DNA from 4 places in the Pseudomonas sp. S3_B08 genome. Region 2 is predicted to be linked to each of the others. Evidence: predicted binding sites of a transcription regulator. Region 2 holds the regulator's gene; each other region holds the start of a gene.
The links. The regulator sigma-54, encoded in region 2, starts transcription at its own class of promoters, with help from an activator protein. The targets are predictions, from matches to a motif close to ANTGGCATNNANNTTGCTNT.
Positions count from the first base shown of each region.

Region 1: a site for sigma-54 is predicted at 5,317-5,336, ahead of AB4N73_RS02670 (flagellar hook-length control protein FliK). Genes of this name have one in related genera too.
Region 3: a site for sigma-54 is predicted at 2,069-2,088, ahead of AB4N73_RS17400 (pilin). Genes of this name have one in related genera too.
Region 4: a site for sigma-54 is predicted at 2,316-2,335, ahead of AB4N73_RS03660 (circularly permuted type 2 ATP-grasp protein). Genes of this name have one in related genera too.

Region 1 covers NZ_CP162750.1:561,639-568,862, forward strand. The annotation lists gene fliG (flagellar motor switch protein FliG) at 1-70, shown strand, start outside; gene fliH (flagellar assembly protein FliH) at 75-881, shown strand; gene fliI (flagellar protein export ATPase FliI) at 871-2,229, shown strand; gene fliJ (flagellar export protein FliJ) at 2,236-2,685, shown strand; gene AB4N73_RS02655 (STAS domain-containing protein) at 2,876-3,181, shown strand; gene AB4N73_RS02660 (ATP-binding SpoIIE family protein phosphatase) at 3,187-4,890, shown strand; gene AB4N73_RS02665 (Hpt domain-containing protein) at 4,921-5,268, shown strand; gene AB4N73_RS02670 (flagellar hook-length control protein FliK) at 5,374-6,741, shown strand; gene fliL (flagellar basal body-associated protein FliL) at 7,080-7,224, shown strand, end outside.
Region 2 covers NZ_CP162750.1:5,771,016-5,778,239, forward strand. The annotation lists partial or broken gene AB4N73_RS25895 (FagA protein) at 1-40, shown strand, start outside; gene AB4N73_RS25900 (hypothetical protein) at 178-618, shown strand; gene AB4N73_RS25905 (superoxide dismutase) at 620-1,231, shown strand; gene AB4N73_RS25910 (ZIP family metal transporter) at 1,261-2,154, shown strand; gene AB4N73_RS25915 (HPr family phosphocarrier protein) at 2,189-2,464, opposite strand; gene rapZ (RNase adapter RapZ) at 2,480-3,337, opposite strand; gene ptsN (PTS IIA-like nitrogen regulatory protein PtsN) at 3,340-3,804, opposite strand; gene hpf (ribosome hibernation-promoting factor, HPF/YfiA family) at 3,816-4,124, opposite strand; gene AB4N73_RS25935 (RNA polymerase factor sigma-54) at 4,198-5,688, opposite strand; gene lptB (LPS export ABC transporter ATP-binding protein) at 5,855-6,580, opposite strand; gene lptA (lipopolysaccharide transport periplasmic protein LptA) at 6,580-7,125, opposite strand; gene lptC (LPS export ABC transporter periplasmic protein LptC) at 7,112-7,224, opposite strand, start outside.
Region 3 covers NZ_CP162750.1:3,854,871-3,862,094, forward strand. The annotation lists gene AB4N73_RS17385 (DUF748 domain-containing protein) at 1-390, shown strand, start outside; gene AB4N73_RS17390 (DUF2845 domain-containing protein) at 387-686, shown strand; gene AB4N73_RS17395 (BON domain-containing protein) at 951-1,304, opposite strand; gene AB4N73_RS17400 (pilin) at 1,600-2,022, opposite strand; gene pilB (type IV-A pilus assembly ATPase PilB) at 2,249-3,949, shown strand; gene AB4N73_RS17410 (type II secretion system F family protein) at 3,952-5,169, shown strand; gene AB4N73_RS17415 (prepilin peptidase) at 5,171-6,043, shown strand; gene coaE (dephospho-CoA kinase) at 6,040-6,663, shown strand; gene yacG (DNA gyrase inhibitor YacG) at 6,660-6,860, shown strand; gene AB4N73_RS17430 (hypothetical protein) at 6,868-7,083, opposite strand; gene AB4N73_RS17435 (energy-coupling factor ABC transporter permease) at 7,149-7,224, opposite strand, start outside.
Region 4 covers NZ_CP162750.1:766,205-773,428, reverse strand. The annotation lists gene AB4N73_RS03665 (alpha-E domain-containing protein) at 1-860, opposite strand, end outside; gene AB4N73_RS03660 (circularly permuted type 2 ATP-grasp protein) at 873-2,282, opposite strand; gene AB4N73_RS03655 (ribonuclease E inhibitor RraB) at 2,760-3,107, opposite strand; gene AB4N73_RS03650 (hypothetical protein) at 3,317-3,550, opposite strand; gene speE (polyamine aminopropyltransferase) at 3,839-4,714, opposite strand; gene AB4N73_RS03640 (PLDc N-terminal domain-containing protein) at 4,955-5,146, opposite strand; gene AB4N73_RS03635 (hypothetical protein) at 5,218-5,748, opposite strand; gene AB4N73_RS03630 (ankyrin repeat domain-containing protein) at 5,907-6,425, opposite strand; gene AB4N73_RS03625 (long-chain-acyl-CoA synthetase) at 6,521-7,224, opposite strand, start outside.

The DNA of each region.
Region 1 (7,224 bases), 760 kb from region 2:
CATTGCCCGTCGCATGGCCGAAGCCGGCGAGATCGTGCTCGGTGGCAAGGGCGGCGAGGAAATGATCTAAGCCCATGGATAAGCCTGACGAGTCTGTGACGGATCTGATCCGCGCCCGCGATGTTCGTGGTTTCGAATCCCGGGCGCTGCCCAGCTTCGACCCGCCGAAACCGGAACCCGAGCCGGAACCCGAGCCTGAACCGCCGGAAATGGAAGAAGTGCCGCTGGAAGAAGTCCAGCCACTGACCCTGGAAGAACTCGAAAGCATCCGTCAGGAGGCTTACAACGAGGGCTTCGCCATCGGCGAAAAAGAAGGTTTTCACAGCACCACGCTGAAGGTGCGTCAGGAAGCCGAAACAGCGCTGGCGGCGAAAATCGCCAGCCTTGAGCTGCTGATGGCCAACCTGTTCGAACCGATCGCCGAGCAAGACACCCAGATTGAAAAGTCGCTGGTTGACCTCGTGCAGCACATCACCAAACAAGTGATCAAGCGCGAACTGGCCATCGACTCGACACAGATCGAACACGTCATGCGCGATGCCCTCAAGCTATTGCCGCTGGGCGTGGAAAACGTGCGCCTGTACGTCAATCCGCAGGATTTCGCCCAGGTCAAAGCCCTGCGCGAACGCCACGAAGAAACCTGGCGCATCGTTGAAGACGAGTCGCTGTTGCCGGGCGGCTGCCGGGTTGAAACCGAACACAGCCGCATCGACGCCAGCGTCGAGTCACGGGTGACCCAGGTTATGGCCAAACTGTTCGACCAATTGCATGAGCAGGCTCTGCATCCGGCAGCGCCTGACTTGAGTCTGGACATTCCCGAAGACACCCCAGCGGCTGTCGACTCTGACGAGCCGCGCGCGGACGCCAGCGATGCGCCTTGAACGCACCAGCTTCGCCAAGCGCCTGAGCACCTACGCCGAGGCCACCGAGATTGCCGGCGCGCCGATCCTTGAAGGTCGGCTGCTGCGCATGGTTGGCCTGACCCTCGAAGCCGAAGGCCTGCGCGCCGCCATGGGCACCCGCTGCATGGTGATCAATGACGACAGCTACCACCCGTCTCAGGTGGAAGCGGAAGTCATGGGTTTTTCCGGCAGCAAAGTCTTTCTGATGCCGGTCGGCAGCGTCGCCGGGATTGCCCCGGGCGCTCGTGTGGTGCCGCTGGCCGATACCGGTCGTTTGCCGATGGGCATGAGCATGCTCGGCCGTGTTCTTGACGGTGCCGGCCGCGCGCTGGACGGCAAGGGTGGCATGAAGGCCGAAGACTGGGTGCCGATGGACGGCCCGACCATCAACCCGCTCAACCGTGATCCGATCAGCGTACCGCTGGACGTCGGCATCCGTTGCATCAACGGTTTGCTGACGGTCGGCCGTGGCCAGCGTCTGGGTCTGTTCGCCGGTACCGGTGTCGGTAAATCGGTGCTGTTGGGCATGATGACCCGCTTCACCGAAGCCGACATCATCGTCGTCGGCCTAATCGGTGAGCGTGGTCGCGAAGTTAAGGAATTCATCGAGCACATCCTCGGTGAAGAAGGCCTCAAACGCTCGGTAGTGGTTGCCTCGCCAGCGGACGATGCACCGCTGATGCGTATGCGCGCGGCGATGTATTGCACGCGCATCGCCGAGTATTTCCGCGACAAGGGCAAGAACGTTCTGCTGCTGATGGACTCGCTGACCCGTTTCGCCCAGGCCCAGCGTGAAATCGCGCTGGCCATCGGCGAACCGCCAGCAACCAAGGGCTATCCGCCCTCGGTGTTCGCCAAACTGCCGAAACTGGTGGAGCGCGCCGGTAATGCGGAGAAGGGCGGCGGTTCGATCACGGCGTTCTACACCGTACTGTCCGAAGGCGATGACCAGCAGGACCCGATTGCCGACTCGGCGCGGGGCGTGCTCGACGGCCACATCGTCCTGTCGCGGCGCCTCGCCGAGGAAGGCCACTATCCGGCGATCGACATCGAAGCGTCGATCAGCCGGGTGATGCCGGCGGTGGTTTCGCCGGATCACATGCAGCGCGCGCAGTATTTCAAACAGCTCTGGTCACGCTATCAGCAGAGCCGCGATCTGATCAGCGTCGGTGCCTATGTGGCCGGTGGCGATCGCGAGACCGATCTGGCGATTTCCCTGCAACCGCAGTTGGTCAGGTATCAGCGCCAGGGCCTCAACGACAAAATCAATCTGGGTGAAAGCCAGGCCTATCTGGAAACCCTGTTCGCCCCTGCGGCGGGCGGGTAACCGGCCATGGCCGTCAGCCGCGCCGCGCGCCTGGCACCGGTGGTGGACATGGCCGAGAAGGCCGAGAAAGCCGCCGTGCAGCGCCTCGCCTACTTTCAGGGCCAGGTCAAAGTTGCCGAAAGCAAACTGGCCGACCTCAATGCCTTTCGTCTGGATTACTCGCAGCAGTGGATCGTGCGCGGCAGCACCGGCGTGACCGGGCAATGGCTGCTGGGTTTTCAGGGCTTTCTGGCGCAACTCGACACCGCCGTCGACCAGCAACGGCAGAGCCTGGTCTGGCACCAGAACAAGCTCGACAAGGCGCGTGAGGAATGGCAGCAGGCGTTTGCCCGCGTCGAGGGTTTGCGCAAACTGGTGCAGCGCTATCGTGATGAAGCGCAACGCCTGGAAGACAAGCGCGAGCAGAAGCTGCTCGATGAACTGTCGCAGCGTCTGCCACGGCGTGATGCCTTCTAAACCTCACCGCCAAACCCTGTGGGAGCGAGCCTGCTCGCGAAAGCGCCGTGTCAGTCAATCCTGTAGTCAACTGACAGAATGCTTTCGCGAGCAGGCTCGCTCCCACACTTGTTCCACTGTTGCGCCTTGCCCCAACCCTATCCAGGTGCTAAACCTTGTACAGGTTCGTCAATGACAAGGAAGCCAGTCAATGTCAGTCGTTACAGAAGTCTCTCCAGACCAGAAAAAGCTCACGATCGCCGTCAAAGGCCGGTTCGATTTTGGTCGCCATCAGGAATTTCGCGAGTCGTATGAACGGCTCCCACACAAACCCGAATCCATCGTGGTCGATCTCAAAGAGGCCACTTACCTCGACAGCTCCGCGCTGGGCATGCTGCTTCTGCTGCGTGATCACGCCGGTGGCGACGAGTCGGATATCCGCGTCGTCAACAGCAGCTCCGATGTGAAGAAAATCCTCGCGATTTCCAACTTCGACAAACTCTTCGACATCAGTTGACGCCCATGCAGGCGCAAGAGTCGCTGACTATCCTTATCGCCGAAGACAGTGCCGCCGACCGGCTGCTGCTGTCGACCATTGTCCGCCGTCAAGGTCATCAGGTGCTGACGGCGGCCAATGGTGCGGAGGCGGTCGAATGCTTCCAGCAGCAACAACCCGATCTGGTATTGATGGACGCGCTGATGCCGGTGATGGACGGCTTCGAAGCGGCGCGGCAGATCAAGGCGCTGGCGGGTGAAGCGTTGGTGCCGATCATCTTCCTCACCTCGCTGACCGAGAGTGAAGCGCTGGCCCGTTGTCTGGAGGCTGGCGGTGACGATTTTCTGGCGAAGCCGTACAACCAGGTGATACTCGCCGCCAAAATCAAGGCGATGGATCGCTTGCGTCGCCTTCAGGCCACGGTCCTGCAGCAGCGCGATCTGATCGCGAAACATCATGACTATCTGCTCAACGAACAACGCGTGGCCAAAGCGGTGTTCGACAAGGTCGCGCATTCCGGGTGCCTGAGTGCGCCGAACATTCGGTACCTGCAATCGCCTTACGCCCTGTTCAATGGCGATCTGCTGCTCGCGGCGTACACGCCGGCCGGTGACATGCACGTCATGCTCGGCGATTTCACCGGGCATGGCTTGCCGGCAGCGGTGGGGGCGATGCCGCTGGCCGAAGTGTTTTATGGGATGACCGCCAAGGGCTATGGCCTGGCCGAAACCCTGCGCGAGATGAACGCCAAGCTCAAGCGCATCCTGCCGGTGGACATGTTCTGCTGTGCCACCTTGCTCAGTCTGAGTTTCCAGAGCCGTTCGGTGGAGGTGTGGAACGGTGGCATGCCCGACGGTTACTTGCATCGCATGGCCAGTGGCGAGCGCGTGCCCTTGCCGGCGCGGCATTTGCCCCTGGGGATTCTCAGCGCGCAAGCCTTCGATGACCGTACGGATGTCTATCCGATGGCCGTCGATGATCGAGTGTTTCTGTTATCGGACGGGGTGATCGATACCTGCGATGCCAATGACCAGTTGTTCGGCGTCGAACGCTTGCAGCAGGTGTTTGCGGCGAACCGTGAGCCGGATCGGTTATTCGAGGATATCGAGCAAGCGTTGCGCGATTTTCGTGGGCAGGCCCGTGATGATGTGAGCATGGTCGAAGTCAGTCTGCTCGAGTCGGCCAAGGCCCACGGCGCAGCGCCGGTGTATTCCGACAGCGGCCAGTCGTGCCCGCTGGACTGGTCGGCCAGTTTCGAGTTTCGCGGCGCCACACTCAGGCGCTTCAATCCATTGCCGTTCCTCTTGCAGTTGCTGCTTGAGGTGCATGGCCTGCGCGCGCAAAGCGGGGCGCTGTACAGCGTGCTCGCCGAGTTGTATTCCAATGGGCTGGAGCATGGCGTGCTCGGGCTGGACTCGAGCCTCAAACGCGATGCGGCAGGTTTCGCCCGCTACTATGAAATGCGCGCGGCGCGGTTGGAGGCGCTGCAAGACGGTTTCGTGCGAGTGCATTTGCAGGTCCAGCCGCAAGGCGAGGGTGGGCGGCTGGTCATTCGTGTCGATGACAGTGGCAAGGGGTTTGATGTGGCGCGGGTCATGGAAAGGCCCGTGGATAACGTCCGCTTGTCGGGACGCGGCATCGGTCTGGTCCGGCAACTGGGGCGCAACGCCAGTTGGTCGGACCAAGGTCGTAGTGCCAGCGTGGAGTTTTTCTGGGAGATTGAGGCATAATCCGCCCATTCTTGATCAAGGAGTGAGCAAGTGACAGACGCACATGTAAATCGCGAAGTCCTCGATACTTTGCGCGAGGTGATGGAGGACGGCTATACGGAATTGCTGGAGACTTTTCTGGCAGATTCGCAAAGCCGCCTGCACGAGTTGCAGGACAGCACCAGCGCCAAAGCGCTTTCCGATGTAGCGCATAGCTTCAAGGGCAGCGCCAGCAACATGGGCGCGGTTCGACTGGCCGAGTTGTGCCAGGACCTGGAGTCGAACGCGAAGGACAAAAGCCCGGAAGCGCTCGCTCAGCTAGTCGCCGATATCCATTCTGAATTCGCCGAAGTACGTCCGGTGTACGAAAGCGAAAAGCACCACGCCCACATCCACTGAAGCTGCCGTCCGGCGCTTTTCGCAAGTGTCTGGCCAAACTGGCCCGGCACTTGCAGTCATCTTGCTCAACTGTACCTACGATCCCAGTGCAGCGGAGACCGTGTCATGCCTGCGACCCCCAACATTCTTCTTCAGACCGCCGCTCAGGCCAAGGCGCAAGCCGCCGCTGCCAAATCGTCGGCAATGGCCGCAGACGCCGGGGACAAGGCCTCCAGCTTCGCCAAAGTGTTTGCCGATCAGGCGCCGGCCAAGCCCGCCGTGAGCGCTGACAATGCAGTCAAGCCGGCACGCGATAAGGTCGCGGACAGCAGCGGCAAAAAGGATATCGGCAAAGAGCAGTCTGCCGCGCCCCAGCCAGCAGTTGCCGATAGCGGCAAAGCGTTGCCTGCCGACAAAGCGGCGGCGAGCGACGACGCGACAGCGACTGCCGATGACACCACTGAAACCGTACAAACCCCTGTGGCCGATGCCGCGCCTGTAGACCCGGCCCTTGATCCGGCCCTGGCGCAAGTCGTTCAGCCGTTGGTGGCAGCGCCTGTGGTGCAAGCACCAACAGTCACCACGCCAGCCCAGCCGGAAACCGAAACGCCTGCACTGGCGGTCGTGTCGGGCATGGTCAAAGATCCGGCGGCCACCGACAGCGATTTCGATCCATCGGCCGACCCGCTCGACTCGATGCCGGCCGTGCGCATGGCGATGGAGCAGGGCGGACATATTTCCGCCGCCAGCCAGGCGCAACCGAAAGCTACGCCTGCTCAAGCTCAGGCTGACGGTGAATTGACCGCCGCGCAGAACTTTGCCGCCGGCATGGCCAGCATGCTCGACGTGCAGGCCGACAAGGACAGCACCAGCCAAGGCGGCGAACAAGCTTTCAGCGGGCTGATCGACGATGGTCTGAAGGATCTGAAATCGGCTACCAGCGACACCCGCGTCGATGACTTCGCCAACCGTCTGGCGGCACTGACCCAGGCCGCTACGCCGAAAACCGCCAATGCGCTGCCGGTGAATCAGCCGATCGCCATGCACCAGAGCGGCTGGACCGAAGAAGTGGTCAACCGCGTCATGTACCTGTCCAGCGTCAACCTGAAGGCCGCCGACATTCAGTTGCAGCCGGCGGAGCTTGGGCGTCTGGATATCCGCGTGAACATGGTTCCCGATCAGCAAACCCAGGTCACCTTCATGAGCGCACACCCAAGCGTGCGTGAAGCGCTCGACAGCCAGATGCACCGCCTGCGTGACATGTTCAACCAGCAGGGCATGGGCCAGGTGGACGTCAACGTCGCCGACCAGAACCGTGGCTGGCAGGGGCAGCAAGGTCAGGAACAGGCGCAGCAGGGGCAGAGTGGCCGGACCAGCGCTGCGGGTGGCCGCTTGGATTCGGCGGATGAGGAATTGCCACCGGCTACTGTCGCTGAAGTGGCGGCGCAGACTACCAGCGTAATTGGCAGCAGCGCGGTCGACTATTACGCCTGAGCAAATCAAGAGCCCCCTCACCCTAGCCCTCTCCCAGAGGGAGAGGGGACCGATTGGGGAATCTTGAAGAACTACGCCGACCTGAACGAGCATCGCTGAATCCGTTCGACATTCGGCGGCCTGTTGATTCCCGCTCTGAACTTTCAATCACCTCGGTTGTGCAGGTCGATGTCCAGCCCCATTACATCTCGGTCGGCCCCCTCTCCCTCCGGGAGAGGGCTGGGGTGAGGGTGCTTTTGACTTTAGCGTCGTTCTCGACCTCCGACACTTCTGGCATAACACTTGCTCTTGCCTTGCCGTGCGACTGTGAAACCCCCGATTAGTGACGGATTATTGGCATGGCGAAGAGCGAAGCTGCAGCAGTAAAAGACCCCGCAACCAAAGGCAAACTCAAGCTGATCATCGTGATCGTGCTGGCGTTGCTGGTGGCCATTGGTGCATCCGTCGGGGCGACCTGGTTCTTCATGCACGGCGCGCAAAGCA
Region 2 (7,224 bases):
GCGCTGGATGAGTCGCCAGATCCGTTGCGCGCTAACGCCTGCAAGGAAGGCTGTGCGGTGATCGACGTCGCCCTGGAACACACCCGCCTGTCGCGCAGCCAGCTGAAAGAGTTGCTCAACCCCGAGAAACTCACCGCCGGCGGCGTGTAAACCCCGCAACCGCTTTGGAGGCTCATCATGGAGCACTGGAAACGCACGATCGAACGGGCCAATCGCTGCTTCATGCTGGGCGAACTGATCGACGCCCGCGAGGCTTACCTGCAAGCCCTGGCCCTGGCGCAAGTGTTGTTCGAACGCTGGGCGGATGCCGACGAAGCGGTAGCGGCCTGCGTCGTCTCACATCACAACCTGGCTGACCTGCATCTGCGCCTGAACCAACCGGAGGAGAGCGCCGAATATCTCTGTGCCATCCATCAACGTTTGTTGCAGACCATGCAGGACGAGCGCTTGCGTCCGGCCCTGCGTGAGGCGGCGCTGCGCCAGAGCAGCAAGACCTATGTCGAACTGTTGAACTTCATCAGCGAGCACGGCGAATACCCACGCACCCAGCGCCTGCTGCATCCGGACACCGGCAATGCCCGCCGCGCCTCAACTTCTCATCAGTATGGAGTCCATTGAAATGGCTTTTACCTTGCCTGCCTTGCCTTACGCCTACGATGCCCTCGAGCCGCACATCGATGCGCAGACCATGGAAATCCATTACACCAAGCATCACCAGACCTACATCAACAACCTCAACGCCGCCGTGGAAGGCACCGAGTTCGCCGAGTGGCCGGTGGAAAAACTCGTCGCCAGCGTGCAGCAACTGCCGGAAAAACTTCGCGCGGCGGTGATCAATCAGGGCGGCGGCCACGCCAACCATTCGCTGTTCTGGGAAGTGATGGTGCCCAACGGTGGCGGCAAGCCCGACGGCGCGCTGGCCAAGGCCATCGACGAGCAACTGGGCGGACTCGACAGTTTCAAGGAAGCGTTCACCAAAGCCGCGCTGACCCGTTTTGGCAGCGGCTGGGCGTGGCTGAGCGTGACACCGGAGAAAAAACTGGTCGTGGAAAGCAGCGGCAACCAGGACAGCCCGTTGATGAACGGCAACACCCCGATCCTTGGCCTCGATGTCTGGGAGCACGCTTACTACCTGCGTTACCAGAACCGTCGCCCGGAATACATCAACGCGTTCTACAACGTGATCAACTGGCCGGAAGTTGCTGCGCGCTATCAGGCCGCACTGGTTTAAGCCTTCAATAAAAACAATCAGGGCTGACTATGGGCACGGAAACACTGGCGATTGGCAGTGGGCGCATGTTTCGTTACGCGGTGGGTTCGCTGTTGCTGTTGGCGGGTATGACTTTACTGGTCGCCCACGCTTTGCAATGGCTGAATCTGGAACCGAGGCTGTTACGTGCCTTGCAGGGCGGTGCCATCTGCGCCTTGGGCACGGCGCTTGGCGCGGTGCCGGTGCTGGTGATCCGGCGCATGCCACAGGCACTCAGCGATACCTTGCTGGGATTTGGTGCCGGGGTGATGCTGGCGGCGACGGCGTTTTCGTTGATCGTGCCGGGCATAGCTGCAGCTGAGAGCCTTGGCCTGACGCCGTGGGCCGCCAGTGGCCTGATCTGCTTTGGCATCCTGCTCGGTGCGTTCGGTCTGTATCTGGTGGATCGGCGCATTTGCGGTGCCTCGCCGGAGATGCTCGTCGGCACGCTGGAGCATCCGGTGATTCCACCGCGAATCTGGCTGTTCGTGTTCGCCATCATCGCGCACAACATTCCGGAAGGCATGGCGGTTGGCGTATCTGCCGGAGGCGGGATGGCGGACGCCGACAGTCTGGCGATGGGCATTGCGTTGCAGGATGTGCCGGAAGGACTGGTGATTGCTCTGGTGCTGGCCGGGGCGGGAATGTCGCGGGTCAGAGCGTTTCTGATCGGCGCGGCGTCGGGGCTGGTCGAACCGATATTTGCGCTGCTGTGTGCGTGGCTCGTGAGTCTGGCTCAGGTGCTGTTACCGTTGGGGCTGGCACTGGCGGCGGGGGCGATGTTGCTGGTGGTGACCCACGAAGTAATCCCGGAATCGCGCCGTCATGGGCATGACAAGCTGGCCAGTCTGGGCCTTCTGCTCGGGTTTTGTCTGATGATGGTGATGGATACGGCGTTGGGGTGAATGGAGGCGAGGAACAGTGTCCCCGCCTCAAGGATTATTCACCTTCGTCGAAATACCTTTCGATCAGATCGACCAATGCGTCCATGGCTTCCTGAGCCTGTTCGCCTTCGGTGCTTAAATGGATCTTGGTGCCTTTACCCGCCGCGAGCATCATCATAGCCATGATGCTCTTGCCGTCGACAGTCGTTTCAGGTGTGCGTCCCACTCGGATCGTGCAGTCTGGATACTGACCCGCCACGCCGACAAATTTGGCCGATGCCCGGGCATGCAGGCCCAGCTTATTGATGATTTCGATTTCACGAGCAGGCATCGCGGTGTAAATCCTTTAGGTGAGGTCGCGGTGGCGAACCTGGACGTTCTTCAGGGTTTTCTGCAGGGCCTGACCCAGACGTTCGGTCAGGTAGACGGAGCGGTGATGCCCGCCGGTGCAGCCAATGGCAATGGTGACGTAGGCGCGGTTGCTGGCGGCGAAGCGTGGCAGCCACTTGTTCAGGTAGGCGTAGATGTCCTGATACATTTCTTCGACATCCGGCTGCTGCGCCAGGTACTCGGCCACCGGTGCATCAAGGCCCGACTGAGCGCGCAGCTCCGGTTTCCAGTACGGATTGGGCAGGCAGCGCACGTCGAACACCAGGTCGGCGTCGACCGGCATGCCGCGCTTGAAGCCGAACGACTCGACCAGAAACGCCGTACCGGGCTCCGGTTGATTCAACAGGCGCAACTTGATGGTGTCGCGCAGTTGATACAGATTCAGACTGGTGGTGTTGATCTTCAGGTCGGCCAGATCGGCGATCGGACCGAGCAGGGCGGTTTCGTCGTGAATCGCCTCGGCCAGTGAGCGATTGGCGTTGCTCAGCGGGTGACGACGACGGGTCTCGGAAAAACGCTTGAGCAGGGTTTCTTCATCGGCGTCCAGGTACAGCACATCGCACTTGATATGCTTGGCACGCACGTCTTCGAGCAACTCAGGGAAACGTGACAGATGGCTGGGCAGGTTGCGCGCATCGATCGACACGGCGACCAGCGGCTGCGCCAGTTCCGTGTGAATCAGCGCCCGCTCGGCCAGTTCCGGCAGCAAACCGGCCGGCAGATTGTCGATGCAGTAGTAGCCGTTGTCCTCAAGGACATTCAGGGCGGTACTTTTACCCGAGCCCGAACGGCCACTGACAATGATCAAACGCATGATTAGTGCCCGTTCTGCTCGTCCAGTACGACCTGGTACAAGGCTTCATTGCTCGGAGCGCTGCGTAGCTTGTCGCGCACTTCCTTGCGGTCGAGCATGCTGGCGATCTGGCGCAACAACTCCAGATGCGCGTCGGTTGCGGCTTCCGGGACCAGCAATACGAACAACAGGTCCACCGGAGCGCCGTCGATGGCGTCGAAATCGATCGGGGCTTCGAGGTGCAGCAGGGCGCTCACTGGCCCCGCGCAGCCCTTGAGGCGGCAGTGGGGAATGGCGATGCCGTTGCCAAAACCGGTGGAGCCGAGTTTTTCACGGGCGATCAGCGCCTCGAAGACATCCTGCATCGCCAGATCCGGCACTTCGCGGTGGATCAGGTTGGCAATCTGTTCGAGGGCTTTTTTCTTGCTGCCGCCCGGCGCGTTCACTTGGGAACGGCCGGGGGTCAGGATGGTTTCAAGTCGGATCATGGATAGGGGTGTTAACGACCGGTCGCGCCCTGGAGGAGGCTCTGGGTCTTTTCCTTATGCTTTTTGAGTTGGCGATCCAGCTTGTCGGTAAGTGAGTCGATCGCAGCGTACATGTCGGTATCTTCTGCGTTGGCGACCACTTCACTGCCGGGAATATGCAAGGTGGCTTCGATCTTCTGTTTCAGCTTTTCGACGCACATCGTGACCTGCACGTTGGTGATCTTGTCGAAATGTCGCTCCAGTCGCTGGAGTTTTTCCTCGATGTAGGAACGCAGAGGTTGGGTCACTTCCAGTTGGTGTCCACTGATGTTGACTTGCATACAGCTTCTCCTTCGTTGCCAGTGCATAAAGCGGCAGGCCGAAAAGCCTGCCACTGGAACGCTGTAACGTGGCTTACATCAACCGCTTGCGTTCGCTCGAAGGCGCGATTCCGAGGGATTCGCGGTACTTGGCGACGGTGCGGCGAGCCACCTGAATGCCTTGTGCCTCCAGTAAACCAGCGATCTTGCTGTCACTCAACGGCTTTTTCTGATTTTCCGCAGCGACCAGTTTCTTGATGATCGCGCGGATCGCCGTGGACGAGCATTCGCCGCCTTCGGAGGTGCTGACGTGGCTGGAGAAAAAGTATTTCAGCTCATAAATACCGCGCGGGGTATGCATGAATTTTTGTGTGGTCACCCGGGAAATCGTCGATTCGTGCATGCCGACCGCTTCGGCGATGTCATGCAATACCAACGGCTTCATTGCTTCGTCGCCGTACTCGAGGAAGCCGCGCTGATGTTCGACGATCTGCGTGGCCACTTTCATCAGGGTTTCGTTGCGGCTCTGCAGGCTCTTGATGAACCAGCGGGCCTCCTGCAACTGGTTGCGCATGAAAGTGTTGTCGGCGCTGGTGTCGGCACGCTTCACAAAACCGGCGTACTGGGCGTTGACGCGCAGGCGAGGCACCGATTCCTGGTTCAGCTCGACCAGCCAGCGCTCGTTGTCCTTGCGCACGATCACGTCGGGAATGACGTATTCGGCTTCGGTCGACTCGATCTGTGAGCCGGGACGCGGATTGAGGCTCTGCACCAGTTCGATGACCTGGCGCAGCTCGTCTTCCTTGAGCTTCATGCGCCGCATCAACTGGCTGTAATCGCGGCTGCCGAGCAGGTCGATGTAATCGGCGACAAGCCGTTTGGCCTCGGTCAGCCACGGCGTCTTCGCGGGCAGCTGGCGCAATTGCAGCAGCAGGCATTCGCTGAGGTTGCGGGCGCCGATACCAGCGGGCTCGAATTGCTGGATGCGATGCAGGACGGCTTCGATTTCGTCGAGCTCGATGTCCAGTTCCGGATCGAACGCTTCAAGAATTTCTTCGAGTGTTTCGTCCAGATAGCCCTGATTGTTGATGCAGTCGATCAGGGTCACGGCGATCAGGCGATCGGTGTCGGACATCGGCGCCAGGTTCAGTTGCCAGAGCAGATGACTCTGCAGGCTCTCGCCGGCCGACGTGCGAGTGGTGAAATCCCACTCATCGTCATCGCTGCTCGGCAGGCTGCTGGCGCTGGTCTGGTAGACGTCTTCCCAGGCAGTATCCACTGGCAGTTCGTTGGGGATGCGCTCGTTCCAATCGCCATCCTCGAGGTTATCCACCGTCGGGGCGGTTTCCTGGTAGGAGGGTTCCTGGATTTCGGCGGGCTTCTGTTCGGCGTTGTCGGCCAGCGGATCGGCGTTGTCGAAGTCGTCGCCTTCTTCCTGGCGCTCGAGCATCGGATTGGATTCCAGAGCCTCCTGGATCTCCTGTTGCAGGTCCAGGGTCGACAATTGGAGCAGGCGGATGGCCTGTTGCAGCTGCGGTGTCATCGTCAGCTGCTGGCCCATTCTCAAGACTAGCGATGGTTTCATGGCAGGGGCTTAACACCTTATTCGCCGGCGCTTTGCGCCATCCACTACAGGGCGCCGAAGCGCCAAACTTAAGCAAATTATATGCCTGAAACTGAAGTGTTTGCCTAGAGCGCTGTAACAATTAAAGCGGATAAATGCGCCTTGAATCGATACAGCGCTGTCGCGCTTACAGGCGGAACTCGTGACCCAGATACACTTCCTTGACCAGATCGTTGGCCAGGATGGTCTCGGCATCGCCTTCAGCGATCAGTTGACCGTCGTTGACGATGTAAGCGGTTTCGCAAATATCCAGCGTCTCACGCACGTTGTGGTCGGTGATCAGCACGCCGATGCCCTTGGCCTTGAGGTGATGGATGATCTGCTTGATGTCGCCGACCGAGATCGGGTCGACACCGGCGAACGGTTCGTCGAGCAGTATGAATTTCGGTGCCGTCGCCAGGGCGCGAGCGATTTCCACCCGGCGGCGTTCACCACCGGACAGGCTCATGCCGAGGTTGTCGCGGATGTGGCTGATGTGGAATTCCTGCAGCAGGCTTTCCAGCTCCTTGCGACGACCGGCCTTGTCCAGCTCCGGGCGGGTCTCGAGGATCGCCATGATGTTGTCGGCGACCGACAGTTTACGGAAGATCGACGCTTCTTGCGGCAGATAGCCGATACCGGCCTTGGCGCGGCCGTGCATCGGCTGGTGGCTGACGTCCAGATCATCGATCAGCACACGGCCCTGATCAGCCTGCACCAAGCCGACGATCATGTAGAAGCACGTCGTCTTGCCGGCGCCGTTCGGGCCGAGCAAGCCGACGATCTGCCCGCTGTCGATCGACAGGCTGACGTCACGCACGACCTGGCGGCTTTTATAGGCCTTGGCCAGGTGCTGAGCTTTCAGAGTTGCCATTACTGGGATTTCTCTTCGGTTTTCTTCTTCGGCTGGATCACCATGTCGATGCGCGGACGCGATTCGGTGACCTTACTGCCTGTGGCGCGACCGGCGCTGGCCAGCTTCTTCACGGTGTCGTAGACGATTTTTTCGCCCTGGGTGACGTTGTTATCCTTGTCGATAACCTTGGCCTTGTCGATCAGCACCACCCGGTTCTGCTGGGCGTGGTATTGAATCGTCACGCCGTAGCCCTTGACCGGGTTGGCGTCGCCCTGGGTCTGCAACTGCTCGAAGTAAGCCAGGTTGCCTACCGAGGTCACCACGTCGATGTCGCCATTGGGCGCGCGCGTCATGGTCACGGTGTTGCCTTTAACGATCATCGAGCCCTGGGTAATGATCACGTCACCTTTATAGGTGGCGATGCCATTCTTGTCGTCCAGTTGGGCGTCGTCGGCCTGAATGCGGATAGGCTGCTGCTGATCGTTCGGCAGGGACCAGGCGCTCGCGCTTCCCAGTGCTGCGCCCAGACTGAGCAAAATAGGGAGGGTTTTAACGAGCCTCATACTGTCCTCTTACGTTCGATTGCAGGTGTATCCTGCTGTCCTTCAGGTACGCTTTCATTCCGACGCCAGTCGATACGCCGCCAGCGCCCTCGATTCTAA
Region 3 (7,224 bases), 1.9 Mb from region 2:
GAATATCAGTACAACTACTACAAGATGCTCCAGCGCCGTGGCGACAAAGTCCCGGCCCAGGCCTCGCTGTTGCAAGTGCCCGAAAGCGAGAAAGGCGCGTTGCTCGAAGGCATCTACCGCACCCGCTTGAAAACCCAGCCACCGGCAGAATGGAAAGACCTCGGCAAAGAAGAACGCACGGCGAAAATGCGCCAGGGCGTGATCGCATTCTGGAGTGGCAGCGACGTGCTGTTGCGACAGTTGGGCCAGGACCGCGCCAGCACCATCAAGGATTACCTGGTCGACAAGGGCAAGCTCGAGGATGACCGCGTGTACTTCATCGACGCCAACCTCGGCGAGGCCGAAAGCGACGGCCGCGTGGTGACGCAAATGCACCTGGATGCCGAATGACCGTGCGTAACTGGCTGGCTGTGCTTGCTCTGACGTGCGCCGCCGGCCATGCGTCGGCGTCGGATACATTGCGCTGCGGCAGCCAATTGATCAGCCTCGGCGACCGCGCCAGCGAAGTGCTGCAAAAATGCGGCGAGCCGGTCAGCCGCGATGTGCTCGGCTACAAGCGCAGTGCCAATCGCCGCGAAGAGTTTCAGGTCGAGGAATGGACCTACGGCCCGAACAACGGCATGTATCAATACCTGCGCTTCGAAGGCAACCGCTTGCGGCAGATCAACAGCAAACGCGGTAATTAAGCCGTACGAAATTCACCCTGTGGGAGCGAGCCTGCTCGCGAATACGGTCTGTCTACTGACGAACTTGTCGGCTGACGATACGCATTCGCGAGCAGGCTCGCTCCCACATTGGTATTGCCCAAAATAGAACAGGCCCCGACACAAGTGCCGGGGCCTGTAATGGTCACATCCGTGTGACCGTTCGCATGAACTCTAAAGTTGCGGCAGACGTATTGCTCGGCCCGTCTGTCGCGTCTTCTCCCGGTTCAGGCGAGAAGTCTTGCCTTACTCGGCTTTCAGGCCAGCAGCAGATACGTCTTTAACGCCTTTGATTTTCTTGGCAATGTTCACTGCGGTGGTTTTTTGAGCCGCAGTCACAGGTTGGGTCGACGACAGCGATACAACACCTTGGTTGGTTTCAACTTTGATGTCGGTGCCTGGAATGCCTTTTTCGGTAACCAGGTCAGCTTTGACCTTGGTGGTGATCCAGGTGTCGCTGGTATCTTGTTTAATTTCGGTAGCTTCACCGGCAGCCAGAACCATTGGCGACTGGGTAGCCTGAGCGGACTGGGCGAAAGCGCCACCAGCCATGGTCAGGGTCAGAGCGGTAGCAGCGGCAGTGATAGCGAACTTCTTCATACGAGTAACTCCTGTTTTTACTGGAAGTCTGCTGTAACGCTTGTCAGCAGGGTTACCGGAGATATTGCGAACGCTGTGCCAACTTTTTCGACCGCATAAAATCCTTTTAAAACAACAAGTTATGAGAAACGCTGATTTTCATTTTCATGCAAAATGCATGACTCGTTGAATCTTCGCATGCAAGTTGCGGTTTTTCGGAAAGTTCATAAGCTGCTGAAATTATTGGTGCTTTTGTTAAGTGGTCGGGACATGAAAATGCCCCGCGATGCGGGGCATTCTGGGTGCAACAGATGGATCAAGTCCCGCTGGCAGCGCAGCCTTTTGGCGAGTAGTCAGGAGCGACCGTAGTGCCACAACTCCAGCCGCCGGCCGCCGTACGAGTCAGCGTGATGGTTTTGCCCAATACAGGCGCTGGCGCGTTGGCCAACGTACATACAATCGTTCCAGCTCCGTCTGCAGCGGTACCTGAGGCAGTCAGAGCGCAATTGGAGGTAGTGGTGACGTTATCGCCTTTCACCGCCGCCAAGCTTGGATTTGTCCCCTGATTGATCAGGTCTTCAAACGGCACCTTCATCGCGCTGATCTCCGCCAGCCCCGCCGTCACCTTCGACCGCGCCTGATACTTCGAATACTGCGGCAGGGCGATAGTCGCCAGAATGCCGATGATCGCCACGACGATCAGCAGCTCGATCAATGTAAAGCCTTGTTGTTTTTTCATAGACACGCTCCATGCATGAGTCGAAATCTCATGATCTGAACAAGGCTCAGCACAGCCCATGCCAACGCCCTTTTGCCCCCGTCTGCTGGGCGCGCCCATTCCCCTGCGCCGTTTTCTACAACCCGCAACCGCACTATCTGACACTTTTTGTCACCTGCACCGGCCGTGTTTGGCGCTGTCACTTGACTAGGCTATAAGTCATGAACGGCAAGCGTGCGGAATCCCCATGAATGACATCGCTCTGAGCGGTCTGGCCAAGCAATTGGTCCAGGCCGAATTGCTCACGGAAACAAGCGCCCGGCAATCCTGGGCGCAGGCCCAGCGCAATCGCGTGTCGCTGGTCAATTACCTGGTGCACAACAAACTGGTCAACAGCCGGCAGATCGCCGAAATAGCTTCCGAACATTTCGGCATGGCGCTGCTCGATCTGCATTGCCTCGACAAAGAGACTCAGCCCAAGGGCCTGGTCAGTGAGAAACTGGTTCGCCAGCACTGCGCCCTGCCCCTCTGGCGGCGCGGCAACAAATTGTTCGTGGGCCTTTCCGACCCAAGCAATCAGCAGGCGATCAGCGACATCCAGTTCAGCACCGGCCTGAGCACCGAAGCGATTCTGGTGGAGGACGACAAGCTCAGCGACGCCATCGACAAGTTCTTCGACAGCCATGCCTCGGGCCTGGAGGAAATGGCCGATGTCGATCTCGACGGCCTCGACGTCGAGTCCATTGATGACAACAAACAGGACGTGATCGGCGGCCTCGATGCCGACGACGCCCCGGTCGTACGTTTTGTGCACAAGATGCTGCTCGATGCGATCAAAAGCGGCTCTTCCGACCTGCATTTCGAACCCTACGAAAAAAACTATCGGGTGCGCATGCGCACCGACGGCATGCTGCGCGAGGTGGCCAAGCCGCCGATCCAGTTGGCCGGGCGCATTGCCGCGCGCTTGAAGGTAATGGCCAGTCTGGATATCTCGGAACGGCGCAAACCTCAGGACGGCCGCATCAAAATGCGCCTGTCGAAAAGCAAATCCATCGATTTTCGCGTCAACACCCTGCCGACTCTGTGGGGCGAAAAAGTGGTGATCCGGATTCTCGACCCGTCCAGTGCACAAATGGGCATCGATGCGCTGGGCTACGAGGCCGAACAAAAAGCCTTGTACCTGGCCGCGCTGAAACAGCCGCAAGGGATGATTCTGGTCACCGGCCCCACCGGCTCCGGTAAAACCGTGTCGCTGTACACCGGGCTGAACATCCTCAACACCGTCGACATCAATATTTCCACCGCCGAAGATCCGGTGGAAATCAACATGGAAGGTATCAATCAGGTCAACGTCAATCCCCGCCAAGGGCTGGACTTTGCCCAAGCGCTGCGCTCGTTTCTGCGTCAGGACCCGGACGTGATCATGGTCGGCGAGATCCGCGACCTGGAAACCGCCGAGATCGCAATCAAGGCTGCGCAGACCGGCCACCTGGTGCTGTCGACCCTGCACACCAATAGCGCAGCGGAAACCCTGACACGCCTGCACAACATGGGCATTCCCGGTTTCAACATCGCCACCTCGGTCAGCCTGATCATCGCCCAGCGTCTGGCGCGCAAGTTGTGCGCACACTGCAAGCGGCCGCTGGAGATCCCGCACGAAACCTTGCTCAAGGAAGGCTTCCCCGAGGAACGCATCGGTCATTTCACGATCTACGAGCCGGTCGGTTGCGATCACTGCAATGGCGGTTACAAAGGACGCGTGGGGATTTATGAAGTGGTAAAGAACACACCGGACCTGCAACGGTTGATCATGGCCGAGGGCAATTCGCTGGAAATCGATATTCAGATGCGCCACGACGGTTTCGCCGATCTGCGCACTTCCGGGCTGCACAAGGCCATGCAAGGCATCACCAGCCTTGAGGAAATCAACCGGGTCACCAAGGATTGAACATGGCGGTCAAGGCAGCGAAAGTCAGCATTTACGCCTGGGAAGGCACGGACCGCAAAGGCAGTAAAGTCAGCGGCGAGTTGAGCGGACAGAACCCCGCACTGATCAAGGCGCAACTGCGCAAACAGGGGATCAACCCGGGCAAGGTGCGCAAGAAATCCGCGTCCCTGCTGACCTTCGGCAAACGCATCAAACCGCAGGACATCGCCCTGTTCACCCGGCAGATGGCAACGATGATGAAGGCCGGTGTACCGCTGTTGCAGTCCTTCGACATCATCGGCGAAGGCTTCGAAAATCCGGCCATGCGCAAACTGGTCGACGAGGTCAAACAGGAGGTCGCGGCCGGTAACAGCTTCGCTACGGCCCTGCGCAAGAAACCGCAATACTTCGACGAGTTGTACTGCAACCTGGTCGACGCCGGCGAACAGTCCGGTGCCCTCGACACCTTGCTTGAACGTGTGGCGACCTATAAGGAAAAAAGCGAAGCGCTCAAGGCCAAGATCAAGAAGGCCATGACTTACCCTACTGCGGTGGTGCTGGTGGCGGCGGTGGTGACCGGCATTCTGCTGGTCAAAGTGGTGCCGCAGTTCCAGTCGGTATTCTCCGGGTTCGGCGCCGAACTGCCGGGCTTCACCCTGATGATCATCAGCCTGTCGGAATTCATGCAGCAGTGGTGGTGGGCGATTCTTTTTGCGCTGGTGGCAGCGTTTTTCGGCACTCGCCACGCGTTGAAGACTTCGCAGGCCCTGCGCGACCGCCGCGATGCCTGGCTGCTGAAGCTGCCGCTGGTAGGCACTTTGATGTACAAGTCCGCCGTCGCACGTTTTGCCCGCACCCTGTCGACCACATTCGCAGCCGGTGTGCCGCTGGTGGAAGCACTGGATTCGGTCGCCGGTGCCACCGGCAATGTGGTGTTCAAGCGCGCGGTGTTGCGGGTGCGGCAGGACGTCTCGACCGGCATGCAACTGAATTTCTCCATGCGCAGCACCGGTGTGTTTCCCAACATGGCGGTGCAGATGACCGCCATCGGCGAGGAATCGGGCGCGCTGGATGACATGCTCGACAAGGTCGCCGGTTTTTATGAAGCGGAAGTCGATAACATGGTCGACAACCTCACCAGCCTGATGGAGCCGTTCATCATGGTGGTGCTGGGGGTCATCGTCGGTGGACTGGTGGTGGCCATGTACCTGCCGATCTTCCAGCTCGGCTCAGCGATCTGACATGCCTATCGACGAACTGTTTGCCGTGTATCCGCTGGCCTTTGTGGTCAGCGCGCTGCTGCTCGGGCTGGTGGTCGGCAGCTTCCTCAACGTAGTGGTCTGGCGCCTGCCGAAGATGCTCGAGCGCGACTGGCGCCAGCAGGCCCATGATGTGCTCGGCCTGCCCACTGAAACGCCTGTGCCGACTTACAACCTGATGCTGCCGCACTCCGCGTGCCCGCATTGCGGACACCGGATCCGCCCTTGGGAAAACATTCCGCTGCTCAGTTATCTGCTGCTGCGCGGTCGCTGCTCGGCCTGCTCGGCGCCGATCAGCAAACGTTACCCGCTGACCGAACTGGCCTGCGGCGTCCTCTCGGCATTCATTGCCTGGCATTTCGGCTTCGGTTGGCCGGCAGGTCTGCTGATCTTGCTGACATGGGGCTTGCTGGCGATGAGTCTGATCGACTGCGAACATCAGCTGCTGCCCGATGTGCTGGTGCTGCCGCTGCTGTGGCTGGGGCTGATCGTCAACAGCTTCGGCGTGTTCGTGGCGTTGCCCGATGCGTTGTGGGGCGCGGTCGCGGGTTATCTGGCGCTGTGGTCGGTGTTCTGGCTGTTCAAACTGCTCACCGGCAAGGACGGTATCGGCCATGGCGATTTCAAGCTGTTGGCCTTGCTCGGCGCATGGGGTGGCTGGCAGATTCTGCCGCTGACGATTCTTCTATCTTCCCTGGTGGGGGCGATATTGGGCGTTGTCATGCTGCGTCTGCGCGCCCAGGAAACCTCGACGCCGATCCCCTTCGGACCCTTTCTGGCAATTGCCGGCTGGATTGCCTTGCTCTGGGGTGGTCAAATAACCGACTTCTATTGGCAGTCTGTCGGTTTGAAATGAATACCCCTGTGGAAAAACCCTGGATCCTCGGCCTGACCGGCGGCATCGGCAGCGGCAAAAGCGCGGCGGCGCAGCACTTCATCGACCTCGGCGTGCACGTGGTGGATGCCGATCACGCGGCGCGCTGGGTAGTCGAGCCGGGGCGTCCGGCGCTGGCGAAAATCGCCGAGCACTTCGGTTCCGGCGTGTTGCAGTCCGATGGCACGCTGGACCGTGCCGCCCTGCGCAAACTGATTTTTGAAGAGCCCGAACAGCGACGTTGGCTCGAAGCGCTGCTGCATCCGTTGATCGGCGAAGAAATCGCTGATCATCTGGCGCAGGCAAAATCGCCTTACGCGATTCTGGTTTCACCGTTGCTGATCGAGTCCGGGCAATACGCGATGACCCAGCGCATTCTGGTCATCGATGCGCCGCAACCACTGCAGATCGAACGCACCTTGCAGCGTGACCAGACCAGCGAAGCGCAGGTGCAGGCGATCCTCAAGGCGCAATCGAGCCGTGAAGACCGCGTGAGCCGTGCCGACGACGTGATCGTCAACGACCGCGACCTCGCCTGGCTGCACAGCGAGGTCGAGCGTCTGCATCACTTTTATCTGACTTTATCCGGAGGCCAAGCATGAGCCAGATTCCAACCGTTGAATGCCCAACCTGCGGCGCCCCCGTCGAATTCACCCCGGCGAACAAATTCCGTCCGTTCTGCTCCGACCGCTGCAAACTGATCGACCTCGGCGCCTGGGCCTCGGAAGAGCACAAGATTCCGGTCGCCCCGGATGCCGAAGACGAGCTGTTTTCCGGCGATTTCGATCCGCGTCACTGATCGCTGATCAGGGCCGCATAAAGCCGTAGTCCTGACTGTCGTCGAGGTTCTCCGCGAGAAAGCGCAACTCGTCGGCCAGGTCTTCGGCATTGCGCACTGCCTTGCTCTGCTGCACCACGGCGCTGAGCAGGGCGCGCAAACTCAGGCCCGGGTCAAAGCCCACTTCCTGCGCCAGCTCCAGACTCTGCCGGGTTTCCTGCCGCGCCCATTCATAAACGCCCATGCCACTGCTCCTGAAGGGATTTGCGCGAGCATGAAATCTCTGCGGCATGGCCGGTTTGATGTGGATCAAGACTTCGGATCGTCGTCCTTCCACGGCGCCGAAAGGTAGCGGGTGCGGTTGAAGGTCTCCAGCCATTCCGGG
Region 4 (7,224 bases), 960 kb from region 2:
TCGAGAATTTCGTTGATGCCGGTGTAACGCAGGCGCGCATCCATTTCCGCCGCCAGGCGTTGTGCCGGGCGGCCGTTGGCGCCGGGCAGTTGCGCGAGGATCTGGTCAATCTCTTCTGTACAGGCACGCAGCGAACGCGGCACATCGGCGCGCAACAGCAGCAATTCGGCGACATGCCGGGCGCCGGGCGCGTCGCGGTAGATTTCGGTGTAGGCCTCGAATGAGGACAAGGCCCGCAGCAGCGCACTCCATTGGTAATAGGCGTGCGCCGTGCCGTCGCTGACTGCTTCGGCCTGATCGCCGGCCATTTCGTAACGGGCATCAAGCAGGCGCAGCGTGTTGTCCGCGCGCTCGATAAACGTGCCCAGACGAATAAAGCGAAACGCGTCGTTGCGCATGATCGTGCCGTATGAGGCGCCACGAAACAGGTGCGAACGCTCCTTGATCCATTCGCAGAACCGGCTCATGCCATAACGACTCAGGCCCTGCTCGGCGATGCCACGAATTTCCAGCCAGGTCGCGTTGATGTTTTCCCACATGTCCGCAGTGATTCGCCCGCGCACGGCATGGGCACTGGCCCGCGCTGCACCAAGGCAGCTGTAGATACTGGCCGGGTTGGCCGCATCCAGTGCGAAGAAATGCAGCAGGCGCTCTGCGTGCAGGTCGCCGTGGCGTTCAAGGTAATCGTCCAGGGTGCCGGTGATCAGCAACGGCATGGCGAGTTCGTGCAGACCGTCGCCGCGCCCGTCCTGCGGCATCAGCGACAGCGAATAACTGATGTCGAGCATGCGCGCGAGATTCTCCGCACGCTCCAGGTAACGCGACATCCAGTACAGATCCGAGGCAGTTCTACTTAACATGGCAAGCTTCCTTCAATCCTCGACTACCCAGGTGTCCTTGGTCCCGCCGCCCTGGGAGGAGTTCACCACCAGGGAGCCTTCACGCAACGCGACACGGGTCAAACCGCCAGGCACCACACGGGTTTCGCGGCCGGACAGCACGAACGGACGCAAGTCGATATGGCGCGGCGCGATGCCGTTTTCGACAAAGGTCGGACAGGTCGACAGCGACAGCGTCGGCTGCGCAATGTAGGCATGGGGTTTGGCTTTGATGCGCTCGCGAAAGGCATCGATTTCCGCCGTCGTCGCGGCCGGTCCGACCAGCATCCCGTAACCGCCGGAGCCCTGGGTTTCCTTGACGACCAAATCCGCAAGATTGGCCAGTACGTGGGACAGCTCGGACGGGTTGCGGCATTGCCAAGTCGGCACGTTTTTCAGGATCGGCTCTTCGTCGAGGTAAAAACGGATCATGTCGGTGACAAACGGGTAAACCGATTTATCGTCCGCGACCCCGGTGCCGATGGCATTGGCCAGCACCACGTTGCCGGAGCGATAGGACGACAGCAGCCCCGGCACACCGAGCATCGAATCCGGGTTGAATGCCAGAGGATCGAGGAAGGCATCGTCGAGGCGGCGATAGATCACGTCGACCGCTTTCGGGCCATCGGTGGTGCGCATGAACACCTTGTCGTCACGCACGAACAGATCTGCGCCTTCCACCAGTTCAACGCCCATCTCCCGCGCCAGAAACGCATGTTCGAAGAACGCGCTGTTGAAGCGTCCCGGCGTCAACACCACCACGCTCGGGTTGTCGATCGGGCTTGAGCTTTTCAGGGTGTCAAGCAGCAGATTGGGGTAATGATCGATCGGGGCGATGCGCTGGGCGGAGAACAGTTCGGGAAACAGGCGCATCATCATCTTGCGGTCTTCGAGCATGTAGCTGACGCCACTGGGTGTGCGCAGGTTGTCTTCGAGAACGTAATAAGTGCCATCGCCATCGCGCACCAGATCGACGCCGGAGATGTGCGAATAGATATCGCGGTGCAGATCCAGACCTTGCATCGCCAATTGGTATTGCTCGTTGGCCAGCACCTGTTCGGCGGGAATGATCCCGGCCTTGATGATGCGCTGCTCGTGGTAGAGGTCGGCGAGAAACATGTTCAACGCCTTGACCCGCTGGATGCAGCCGCGCTCGACGATCCGCCATTCACTGGCGGGAATGCTGCGGGGAATGGTGTCGAACGGAATCAGGCGCTCGGTGCCCTGCTCGTCGCCATAGAGCGTGAAGGTGATCCCGGCACGGTGGAACAGCAGATCGGCCTCGCGGCGGCGCTGCGCGAGCAGCTCGTCGGGCGTCTCGGCCAGCCAGCGGGCAAATTCCCGGTAATGCGGGCGGACCAGGCCGCCGGCATCGTACATCTCGTCAAAATAGGTGCGGATCATGCCGTACTCCTTGTCACTCCGGACATACAGGCCTTCGCAAGGCCCGTGCCATCGGCATAAACGCTTTGATTTCAATCGGTTGTAGATCCACGCCGAACGCTGCGCACCATTCCTGTGCGGCAAATGCCCCGGCCCGATTGCCCCCGCTTCATTGCGACGCACTGCATCGCCTATCACCAGCATAGTCAGAGTTGATTTCACTGCCCGGCCGCGATTGCGGATAATCCGCGCATTCGCTGCAAAACTTCCCCGGCACGCCGTCGCGAAGTAGTCAGCTCAACTGATCTGAACTGCCTTGGCAGCCCCGTCCCGACAGGACTTTATTGCACACCCGTCTTCCCTTTTAGCCACCCTCTCCGGTGGCTTTTTTTTGCCCGGGATTCTTGTTTCAGGGTTTTGCCACTGCGATGTGCAGAAGCCAGAAACGACAACGGCCGACCCGAAGGTCAGCCGTTGCCCGACAAACAATGCGCAATATCAATTCAACCGGTAACGATTGCGCACCTCCTGCTTCACGCCCCAACCCTCGATAATGCCGCCCAGCGGTTCGACCACGGCAGAAAAGCCTTGCTCGAAATCGCCGATGTCGTCATAGGTTGCGTACATCACTTTGCTCAATTCCAGCGACCAGGCGCCGTCGTCGCGCGCACTGACCTGGGCATTGATGGATTCACCGCGAAATTTGCCTGCTGCCCTGCGCGCCCGCTCCTCGTCCGGGAAAATCGCGTAGAACTCGATGGGATGGAACCGGGAAAAATCGAAGCCGCCTTCTTTCATGCGGCGCAGAACGTTGCTGCTGATGTCTTCTTGATAGGCTGTGCTCATGAATCGTCCCCCTCGATTGATGGATAGACTTTCCGTATTCCCGCCCCGGGCCTTTTGGCCTAAGTACTACGGCAACGTGGTTGCGCGCGGGAAACAAGCATGTAGCTGACAAGACCAGACCTTAGCGATCCATTCGCTGATCTCGCTTGCAGAGTAGCCCCAAGAGAGCGCCGCTGCCAAGGCCTGGTTTACGAGATGACAGGAAGTGTTCAGACAGGGGTGATGCTGAGGATTTCGATGCCGTTCTGGGTCTTGAGGTTTTTCACCCCGGCATCGGCGGTGCGCCCTTCCAGATCGTTGAGATCCAGCTGGGCGGCGACCGGAAGAAGCCGCTCCTTGATCAGCCGCGCGGCTTCATCATCGGACGGGCATTCCTCACGTTCGAAGACTTCATCAACAATTTCGCCGTGATCATCCACGAAAGTGACTTTCCACTTTTGCATCAGTGCCTCCTCGATCAACCCGTAAATGGGCTTACCTCTATCTCGACTTTTTTCCGCGAGAGTTGGTTCAAAAGGATTACAGCCGCCAACGGTGAAAATAACCATCCGATCGATAGGGCGGACTCTGTGGCGAGGGGATTTATCCCCGTTCGGCTGCGCAGCAGTCGTAATGCCGTCCATTGCGGTTTAACGGAGACACCGCGCAGGCCGGTTCACGGATGCTGCGCATCCCAACGGGGATAGATCCCCTCGCCACAAAAGCTCCCTTGCAGAGCGACTTCAGAGTGATCAGTCGTTGCTTGGCTTGTTGACCGCTTGCAGCACGTATTGCGGCAAGGCGAACGCGCCGATGTGGATTTCCGGATTGTAGTAACGGGTGACGATGCCGCTGCCGATGAAGCGCTGTTGCAGGGTTTCACGGCTGAGCTTGCGGTAGGCCGGGTTGGTCGAGCCCCAGGCGAAGGTCATCGAGCCGCCGATGTAGGTCGGCACGGCGGCCTGGTAGAAGTGCCAGTCCGGGAACAGGCTGCGCAGGCGACCGGCGGTGGTTTTGACTTCGTCGATTTGCATGAACGGCGTGCCGTTCTGAGTCACGAGGATGCCGCCTTCGTTCAGGCAGCGGTGGCACGCCTGGTAGAAATTCTCCGAGAACAGCACTTCGCCCGGGCCGATCGGGTCGGTGGAGTCGGAGATGATCACGTCGAATTTTTCAGTGGTGGTGGCGACGAAACGCATGCCGTCATCGATCACCAGGTTCAGGCGCGGATCATCGTAGGCACCGGCGGAATGGTTCGGCAGGAATTCCTTGCACATGTCGACCACGGTGCCGTCGATTTCGACCATGGTGATGTGTTCGACGCCGGCGTGCTTGGTCACTTCGCGCAACATGCCGCCGTCACCGCCGCCGATGATCAGCACGCGCTTGGCAGTGCCGTGGGCGAGGATCGGCACGTGGGTGAGCATTTCGTGGTAGATGAATTCGTCGGCTTCGGTGGTCTGGATCACGCCGTCCAGCGCCATCACCCGGCCCATGCGCGGGTTCTGGAAGATCACCAGATGCTGGTGTTCGGTGCGCACTTCGTGCAGCAGTTTTTCCATGCGAAAACGCTGGCCGTAGCCTTCGTAGAGGGTTTCCAGGTACTCGCTGGTCTTGGTAACGGTCATGGTCAAGTGCTCCGATAAATGCGCGGGCGCCATCGTGGGGACGATTGCCCGGGAAAGGCGCGCATTCTACGTTGCCGAAGATGACAGGTCGAACCTCAGCTTGTTTTTACCACCGCAAACCAATGTGGGAGCGAGCCTGCTCGCGAAAGCGGAGCGTCGGTTGCCGTTGATGGCGACTGACACAACGTCTTCGCGAGCAGGCTCGCTCCCACAGGGATGACCGTGTGATCGAAAATCAGCTCAGATCCGGACGTTGCCCCGCGGTCCGGCAATCGCCCAGATGATCAGGCCCAGCACCGGCAGGAGGATAATCAGCAACACCCAGACGATTTTCATCCCGGTGGAGGCGCCGCTTTTGAGCACATTGATGATGGCCCAGATATCGAGGGCAAGGATAATCAGGCCGATCAGACCGTTGAACGTGGAACCCATGGTGTCGCTCCAGAATAGTGGCATGCACTTTTAGGATAGACGGTCGCGCGCAGGGTTCCCTTTTATTGCGTTCAGACGTGAACAGCGACCTTCAAGGCTTCCAGTGCCGGCGCAGCGGCGATGCCGACCTCGGCGCACAACTCCAGCACGCGGGGCACGTCGTTGCCGTAGACCAGGACCATTTGCAATTCATCGTCGAGCAACTGGCTGAAGTTCATCAACGTGTAACCGCCGTTTTCCTTGTTCAGGCTGCTCATCTGCACCTGGATGCGGTTGAGTGCGGTCAGTGCTTCGGTCTTGGCCAGTTGTTTGGGCTTGAGGTTGAAATCCACGCCGGGGCCAAACGAAGCAACGATTTGTGCGAACAGATCGACATAGGTATCGGCCTGGAACAGCACAGTTTCCGGCAGGCTGCCGACCACTACCCACTCACCCAGCGGGATCGGGAATGTGTCGTCGTAGTTGATGTCCGGATTGGCGGCCAGAAAAGCATTGGCATCGGCGTAGGCCTGCGCGGCTTCGTCGGCCACTTTCAGGATCTCGTCCTCGCCCATGCAGCCGGAGCTGATTTTGCTGATGAGTTCGACGAGTGCGGCTTTCATGAGGGCGGATCCTGTAGTGACAGTGGAATTTCGGGCGCGAAGAATAGCGCAGAAAAGCAAAAGATCGCAGCCTTCGGCAGCTCCTACAGGTCCTGCGCTCACTTGGCGAACGCATCAAGTGTAGGAGCTGCCGCAGGCTGCGATCTTTTGATCGTTTATCAGGCCAGCAACTTTTCCAGCTGCGCAGTGGTATCGACTGCACCCATGGTCCGCGCCGCATCCAGCGCGGTCACGCCATTGGCGTCCTTGGCTCTCGGGTCAGCGCCCTGGCCGATCAGGTAATCGACGATTTCAACGCGGTTGAACATCGCCGCCATCATCAGCGCCGTGCGGCCGTCGAAGGAAGAACCTTCAATCTCGGCGCCCGCCTCAACCAGCGCCTTGACCACCGCCAGATCGCCTTTGAACGCAGCGCCGGCAATCGGGCTCTGGCCGTTGCCATTGCGCATTTCCGGATCGGCTTTGTGTTTAAGCAGAACCTTCACCGCATCAACATGGCCGTAGTAGCTGGCGAGCATCAACAAGGTGTCGCCCTTGCTGTTTTTCAGGTTCACCGGCAGCCCGGCGGTGACCAGGCGATCAAGCATCTCGGCATCACCGTCGCGCGCCTTGTTGAAAACCTGCTCGGTGAATTCGGCAGCTTCTTCAGGGGTCATCTGGCGGCTTTGGTCAGACATGTGGCACTCCATTTCGGTCTATCGGAAAGCCGACAGTTTCCCGAGCGCGACGGTGCCTGTCACTCGGTATTTTCCGAGCGTCCCGATAGCCACACTCAATATCGATGTTTGCCCTGTTGAATTTCAGCGAGGATTTGCTCACTGACATGCACGTAAGTTTCGCTGCCGGGCAACCAGGCGAAGATCGGATCATCGCCCGTAAGCCCGGGGTCAAAGCCTTCCGTTTTCAGGCGAGTCTTCTGGTATTTGAAGGTCCCGGTGGTTTCCATTTTCACTTTCACCCGCAGGAACAACGGCACGGCATAAGCCGGCATACGTTGCCGGACGAAACTCAGCAATTCAGCGAAATCCAGCGTGGCCAAGGATTCCGCAGGAGTGATGGCGGCCATTCCGGCGCGCCCGTTGGTGTTGGGGATTTCGACACCGTAGGCCACAGCTTCAGCAATCAATGGATGTTGCAGCAACAGGTTTTCGACTTCGGTGGTCGACACGTTTTCACCCTTCCAGCGATACGTATCGCCGAGGCGATCAACAAATTGAGCATGGCCGAAACCGATGTTGCGCAGCAGGTCGCCGGTGTTGAAAAAGCGATCGCCCTTGTTGAACACATCGTGCAATACGACGCGGGCGGTTTTCTGCGGATCGGTGTAACCGTCCAGCGGCGCTTTTTCGTCGATCCGCGCCAGCAGCAGGCCTTGCTCGCCCTTGCCGACCTTGCGCATGAAACCATCTTCGCCGCGCAACGGTTCGCCACTGTCATGGTCGTAAGCGACCAGTTCCCAGGCCATCAGCGAAAACC